Regions from separate parts of the Geodermatophilus sp. SYSU D00766 genome, predicted to be linked through region 1. Evidence: riboswitches for the same ligand, from Rfam matches in the RefSeq annotation. Region 1 holds a riboswitch; each other region holds the start of a gene.

Region 1 (2,246 bases):
GACCCGGCCGTCTCCGGGCAGCGCCGCGGCCTGCCGGCGTTCCAGGCGATCGCCGAGGCCATCGCCCCCTACGTGACGCCCTACCCCAGCTACTGGGAGAACCCGTCGCACTCGGTGGCGAGGCACTTCTACACGTGGGTGCCCGAGGGCGGGGTCACCGGAGAGCGTCAGCTGACCGTCATGGTCCAGCGGATGCGGCCGGGCAGCGAGGAGGACATCGCCCGGGTGTACGCCGAGTCCGACGCCGGTCCGCTGTCGGCGGGGACGGGGATCACCGGCCGCTGGCTGTACTCCATGGAGGACGTCGTCGTGCACCTCCTGGAGCAGGACCCGGTCAGGGCCGCGGCCGTGCGGCGGGACCACGAGTCGCTGCGACCGGCCTTCGCGAAGGTGATGGCCGACCTCGCCCCCTTCGTCAGCCCCTACCGCCCGGAGACGTGGCAGACCCCCCGCGACTCCGTGGCCCGGGTCTTCCACCGCTGGACGGCTCCGGACTGGCAGCCCGGGGACTGACGCCGCCGGTCCGGACACGCTGCGACCGCCGGGACACGTCGTCCCGGCGGTCGCGGCGCGTCCGGTGACGGCGCGTCCGGTGACGGGGTGTCCGGTGTGACGGTGGTCGCACGGGGTGACCGTCCCTGCGCGGAGGGGACGGGACGTCGGCCTGTCGCGCTGCCGTCCGGGTCTCAGATTGTCACGAACGGGTCACGTCCTTAGCGTTTCGGCGTCCGGCCGGTCGTCTCGTCCCCGTCCGGGGGACCCCTGCCGGATGCCGCCGAGTCGCGCCCACGTGGGTGCGAGCCGGGGACCCACCTGCACCACCGGGGTGAGTCCCGCTCCCGGACCCCGGGAGCGGGTAGGGCACTCCCAGCCCGAACCCGTCAGCTGACCTGGTAGGCGGCCAGGGGAGAACGGAGCACAACCGCGCCGGGGCACTGCGCCCCCGCGCCCGCAGGTCCGGGACCGTCGCGCTCCCGCCTGCCACCAGCCTGCACACCCAGCCGTCGCACGCGCCTGCAGCCGGACTCCCCGTCCGGCCGGTGCCGCGCGCCCGGCTGCCGATCCCTGCCCGTCCCAGGCCCCGTGCCGCACCACATCCCGAGCCAGCGCCGTCCGGTGACGGCGCCCTCGACCGTGCCCTCCAGGAGGACGACCCGATGCACGCACACACCCACCTCGAGCCCACCGCTGCCACCGCGACGCGGCGGCGCCGCGCCCTGCACCTGCTGACCGCCACGGGGGCGATGACCCTCGCCCTGGCCTTCGGCGGGCAGGCGATCGCCCAGGCCGACGAGCCGCACTGGGGTGGCCGCGACGCCAGCTCCGACTGGAACGGCGACTGGCGCGGTGACCGGTGGGACCGCGGCGACGCGCCGGCTGCCGAGGCGGCCGCCGCCCCGGCTCCCGCTGAGGCCCCGGCCCCCGCTGAGGCCCCGGCCCCGGCCCCGGCCCCGGCTCCGGCTCCGGCTCCTGCTCCGGCGCCCGCGCCGGCCCCGGCCGCCACGGGCGAGCAGGCGTACAAGGACTACGCCCTCGCCCAGCTCGGCGGGGACAGCACCCAGTTCGGCTGCCTGGAGCAGCTGTGGGAGCGGGAGAGCGGGTGGAACCCGAACGCGCAGAACCCCAGCAGCACCGCGTACGGCATCGCCCAGTTCCTCGACTCGACGTGGGCGGGCACCGGCATCGCGAAGACGTCGGACCCGTACCGGCAGATCGACGCCGGGCTGATCTACATCGAGAACCGGTACGGCAGCCCCTGCGCGGCCTGGGCGCACTCCCAGGCGACCGGCTGGTACTGATCCGCTGACGCCGGGAGCCCCCTCCGGACGTCCGGAGGGGGCTCCCGGGGCCCGCTGCGGGACCTCAGCCGGCGCGCAGCGCCGGGTAGTCGGTGTAGCCCTCGGCGCCCGACGCGTAGAACAGGTGCGACCGGATCTCGTTCTCCGGGTGCTCCCCCGCCCAGCGCTCGACCAGGTCGGGGTTGGCGATGACCGCCCGGCCCACGGCGACGACGTCGGCGTGCGCGGCCTCGATGAGCGCCAGCGCCTCCTCGCGGGTGGTGACCGAGGCGAAGCCGCTGTTGGCCACGAGCGGCATCCCCGAGCGGCGGCGCAGCTCCTGCACCAGGTCGCCGGCGGGATCGCGGTGCAGCACGGAGAGGTAGGCCAGGCCCAGCGGGCGCAGCCGGTCGAGCAGCGAGCCGTAGGTGGCGAGCACGTCGGCGCGGTCGGGCTCGCGGGCGTCCT
Region 2 (2,246 bases), on a different contig from region 1:
CAGAACAGCAGGTCCGCCCGCAGCCCGGCGAGCAGCCCGCGGTAGGCCGCGACCCCGTGCCGCTCGATCCGCGCCGCGGCCGCGATGTCGACGCTCACCGGCACGCCGGCGTCGCGCGCGAGGGAGGCGACGGCCACCAGCGCGTCCGGGAAGCGCAGCAGGTCGTAGCCGTCCAGGTGGACGACGGCGGCGTCGGCGAGCCACCCGGCGCGGACGTCGTCCGGTGTCAGGCCGCCCTCACCCCGGTCGGTGAGCGGCGTCCGCTCGCCGTCGGGGTGGACGAGGACCGTCGACAGCGGCGCCCGGCCGCGGCGGACCACCGCCGTCTGCACGCCCCGCGCGGCCAGGCCGGCGAGCAGCGTGTCGGTGAGCGGGTCCGCCCCGGCCCACCCGGCCAGCCGCGCCGGGGTGCCGAGCCGGGTCAGGGTCGCCGTGACGTTGGCCGGCGCCCCGCCCGCCGTCGTCGTCCGCACCACCCGCTGCTGACTCCCCGCCCGCAGCGGCTCACTGAGCTCGAGCATCTGGTCGGCGACCAGCTTGCCCACCGCCACGACCGGGCCGGAGCCGGCGCGGCGGGGCCATCGCGGGCCGTCCTCGTCGTCCACGGCGACCAGGGTGCCCCGGCCGGGGAGGCCGGCCGGGGCACCCTGCCTGAGGTGCGTCAGGCGACGCGGCGGGCGCCCGCGTAGCTCGGCATCGAGTCCAGGTCGACGACGGCGACCGGCTTGCCGGCGGTCGAGGCGTGGACCATCTGGCCGTTGCCGATGTACATGCCCACGTGCGACACCGGGCTGTAGAAGAAGACCAGGTCACCCGGCTGCAGGTCGGACTTGGCCACCGCGGTGCCGAAGGTCGACTGGAGCTTCGAGGTGCGCGGGATCGAGATCCCGGCCGCCGCGTAGGAGTAGCTGGTCAGGCCCGAGCAGTCGAAGGCGTTCGGGCCGGTGGCGCCGTAGACGTAGGGGTCACCGACCTGGGCGAGCGCGGTGTCCACGGCGACCTGGGCCGCGGCGTTGGGGGCGACCGCCGGCGCGGCGGCCACGGTCGCGGTCGCCGTCCCACCACCACCCGAGTTCGCCGAGGCCGGGAGAGGTGAGAGGACGATGCCGGCTCCGGCGATGGCGGCGACGGCGATGCCGCGGAACGAGCGGCGGGTGGTGGACGTGCGTGCAGTCGTCATCGACGACGGTTCTCCTGTTCTCCACGGCCGCCTACCGGGTTAGCTGACGGGTTCGGACGGGGGAGTCGCCCGGCGCGACGGATCGCGCTCCACCCCAGGACTGCGGTGGGTCCCCGGCCCGGGTACCGGCTCTCGTGCCGGTGCCCGGTTCGGCGTGTCCGGCGGGTGTCACACAGGGCGTGACGGAGGACCCTGGCCGGACCGCGACGACGGTAGGGAGGGGTCCCAGGCCCCTCAACCGGACCGGGGGCCCGCCACGCCCGGACCGGCTCCCGGGACTTGACACCGGCCGCACGGCGGGACACCGGCTCCGACCTGCACGGATGCACGTGCCGCCGCCGTCCTCCCGGCGACGCGCCGTCGCCGACACGCCGGGCGGGACGAGAAAGGACGTGGCGGTGCGTCCGCACACGCCGTCAACGGCCCGCCACGCGCGGGGAGCGCAGCCGCCGGGATCCCCAGGGTTGCACCGCACGTTGACGGGGCACCCGACAGGCAACCGACATGAGGAGGACCCCGTGGGGATGTTGAGGAAGCTCGTGGCTTCGGGTGTCGCCGCCAAGGTGGTGCAGGAGCTCCAGAAGCCGCAGAACCAGGCCAAGATCAAGCAGTTCATCCGCGACTACCAGAGCAAGAACAAGAAGGGCGGGACGAGCGGCCGCGCCTACTGACCCACTCCGCTCCGCACGCCCCCCGTCCCGCGTCCGGGCCGGGGGGCGTGGTGCGTCCGGGGGTGCTTCCCGCGGTCCGCGTCATGCCGGCGTCCTCGCGGCGTCCTCATGGGTGCGGGGACCACCGAGGGGGCGAGGAGCGCATGACCGAGACCACGACGACCACCACGAGGACCGGCGGGGGTGCGGCGGACCGTCGACCGCACGAGCGGCGCGAGCACGTGGAGGCACTGCGGCGGGCGGCGACCCACCTCGCGACGGCGGAGTTCCTCGAGCGCCGCGCGGACCGGTCGGTCAACGCCGCGCTCGGCGCCCTGCTGCGCGAGCGCGCCTGCGAGCGCCGGCGCCGGGCCGGGCGGATCCTCACCGACCTGGGCATGCGCCCCCCGCGCGCG
Region 3 (2,246 bases), on a different contig from region 1:
GCGCCCCACACGTAGGGGTCACCGACCTGCGCGAGCGCCGTCTGCACCGCCGTCTGTGCGGCGCCGCTACCCCCGCCGGACGCGGAGACCGCCGGGGCCGGGGCGGCGGCCGCCGGCGCGGCGGCGGCCGGAGCGGCCGCGGCGGGCGCCCCGCCGGCCGGCGCGGCCGGCGCCTCGGCAGCGGAGGCACCGGCTGCAGCACCGGCTGCGGCGGCCTCGGCCGCTGCGGCCTCGGCCGCTGCGGCCTCGGCCGCTGCGGCCGCGGCGCCGGCCTGGGCGGCCAGGGCCGCCTGCCGCTCGGCCTCGGTGAGCGCGTCGAACTGGGCCCGGTAGTCGACGATGTCGTCCTCGAGCCGCTGCTCCTGGGCGGTGAGGTCGCCGAGCGTGGCCTCCGCCTCGGCCTCGGCGGCGTCGGCGTCGCGCTGGGCCTGCTCCGCCGCCGCAGCGGCCTCGCCGACCCGGGCGAGGACGTCGGTGGTGTGACCGGCGATGCGGTCGAGGGTGGCCAGCGAGCTGACGAAGTCCTCGGCGGAGTCGCTGGTCATCAGCAGGTCCAGCTGGGCGAAGGTGTCGTTGCTGCTGGTGTAGGCGCTGCGGGCGACCTCGCGGATCTGCCCGTCGAGGGCCTGCAGCTGCGCCTGCGCGTCGGCGAGGGCGCGGTCGGCGGCCTCGGCGGCGGCCTGCTGCTGGGCGAGCACCTCCCGGGCCTCGTTGACCCGCTCGCTGACCGCCTCGAGGCGGCGGCCGGCGTCGGCGGCGAGCTCGGCGGCCTGCTCGGAGGTGGTGGCCCGCTCGGGGTCGGCGACCGCGGTGCCGGGCAGCAGGGCCACGGTCAGGGCGGCGGCGGTGCCGGCGAGGGCGACCCGGCCGAGGAGCCGGTGCCGGGAGGGGCGGTGCGGACCGGCGATGCGCGCGGTCGCGGGTGCGGAGGAGGTGGACTGTGCGCGGGCATGCCCCAGGGAGGGGCGGGGGGTCGCCACGGGCGGCGGCTCTCCGTTTCTTCCTCAGCAACCGCCTACCGAGTTAGCTGACGGGTTCGGGCTGGGAAGACGTGCCCTATCCGCGTGCCCCGGTGGACCGGGACACGCGAGAACTCACCCCAGTGCTGCGGTGGGTCCCCGGCTCACCTCGCGCACACCCGCAGGCGGCGTCCGGCGACTCGGCGGTCACCAGCCGAGGTCACCTCACGTGAGGTGACGACCACCCGGCCGGCCGCGGCCACACTACGGACGTGGTGAGGTCGTGACAAACGGGCCCCCTGCGGTTTGTGAGAACACGCACAGTGAGCCACGACGCCACTCCGGTGTGTACCCCGCACGGCGTCCACCTGCGGCTCAGCCGGTGCGGCGCCGGCCGGCCGGGCGGTGACGCAGCGGAGGCACCAGGCCGCCCTCGGCCAGCGCCCGCACCGCACGCCGCTCGACGTCGTCGAGGTCCACCACCACACCCGGTCGGGCGACGACGGCGTCCTCGGCGGCCGGGACGGGCGGGACCGGCAGGAACACCGGCGAGGTGGCCCGCCGTGCCGGTGGCGCGCCGAGCAGGACGGTGACGACGCAGTCGGCACACCCGGTGCCGCGCGCGGTGCAGCTGTCGCAGTCGATGAGCATGGCCTGTCCCTCCGGTGCCCCGGCCGCCCCGGGGAACGGGTCGCGGCCGGGACGGGTCTGCCTGTCGGTCGCCGCGCACGCTAGGGACGGCCACCGACAGTCCCCGGTCAGCTGCCCGCGTACTCCCAGTGCCAGGGCTCCTCGCGGCCGTTGCCGGGATCGGCCCAGGTGGGGTGCAGCCAGCCGAACCGGCCGGCGTTGGCGACCATCCACGCGTACTGGGCGGTGCCGAAGGTCTGGATGCCGCCGCACAGGTCGACCGCCAGCCCCCAGCCGTGGTTGCTGGTGCCCGGGACCGCGGCCAGGGCCGGCTTCTCGCCGTAGAGCCGGACCTGCCCGGCGTAGGTCCGGTAGGAGTCGGTGATGCAGATCGGCTCGCCGAACTGCGCGGCGAACGCCCCGCTCATCGCCCGGTAGGCCGCGGCGGCGTCGCAGCGCAGCGAGTGCCCGCCGGCCCCCAGCGGACACAGCGCGCTCGGCGGGATGAGGCCGTTGGGGTACCCGCCCCAGGCCCGGGCCCCGTCGAAGCTCGGCGGGTACACGGTGTTGCCGCACTCGACGCGCAGCGCGCCGTCCGACGGCCCCGGGGCGGACTCCTCCGGGCGGGTGCCCAGGCTCGGCCGCCCGACGTGCAGC

What was found. Region 1 has a riboswitch for cyclic di-AMP ahead of ACI8AD_RS16085 (aggregation-promoting factor C-terminal-like domain-containing protein). Riboswitches for the same ligand answer to the same signal wherever they lie in the genome.
Region 2: another riboswitch for cyclic di-AMP. It lies ahead of ACI8AD_RS23440 (C40 family peptidase); the one in region 1 lies ahead of ACI8AD_RS16085 (aggregation-promoting factor C-terminal-like domain-containing protein).
Region 3: another riboswitch for cyclic di-AMP. It lies ahead of ACI8AD_RS08390 (C40 family peptidase); the one in region 1 lies ahead of ACI8AD_RS16085 (aggregation-promoting factor C-terminal-like domain-containing protein).

What each region holds. Positions count from the first base shown of each region.
Region 1 covers NZ_JBJGYI010000022.1:30,134-32,379, forward strand. The annotation lists gene ACI8AD_RS16080 (TcmI family type II polyketide cyclase) at 1-513, shown strand, start outside; cyclic di-AMP (ydaO/yuaA leader) riboswitch at 764-915, shown strand; gene ACI8AD_RS16085 (aggregation-promoting factor C-terminal-like domain-containing protein) at 1,158-1,799, shown strand; gene ACI8AD_RS16090 (alkene reductase) at 1,864-2,246, opposite strand, start outside.
Region 2 covers NZ_JBJGYI010000055.1:16,678-18,923, forward strand. The annotation lists gene ACI8AD_RS23435 (carbohydrate kinase family protein) at 1-605, opposite strand, end outside; gene ACI8AD_RS23440 (C40 family peptidase) at 662-1,180, opposite strand; cyclic di-AMP (ydaO/yuaA leader) riboswitch at 1,193-1,345, opposite strand; gene ACI8AD_RS23445 (hypothetical protein) at 1,699-1,851, shown strand; gene ACI8AD_RS23450 (hypothetical protein) at 1,995-2,246, shown strand, end outside.
Region 3 covers NZ_JBJGYI010000007.1:73,963-76,208, reverse strand. The annotation lists gene ACI8AD_RS08390 (C40 family peptidase) at 1-980, opposite strand, end outside; cyclic di-AMP (ydaO/yuaA leader) riboswitch at 997-1,175, opposite strand; gene ACI8AD_RS08385 (hypothetical protein) at 1,335-1,610, opposite strand; gene ACI8AD_RS08380 (D-alanyl-D-alanine carboxypeptidase family protein) at 1,718-2,246, opposite strand, start outside.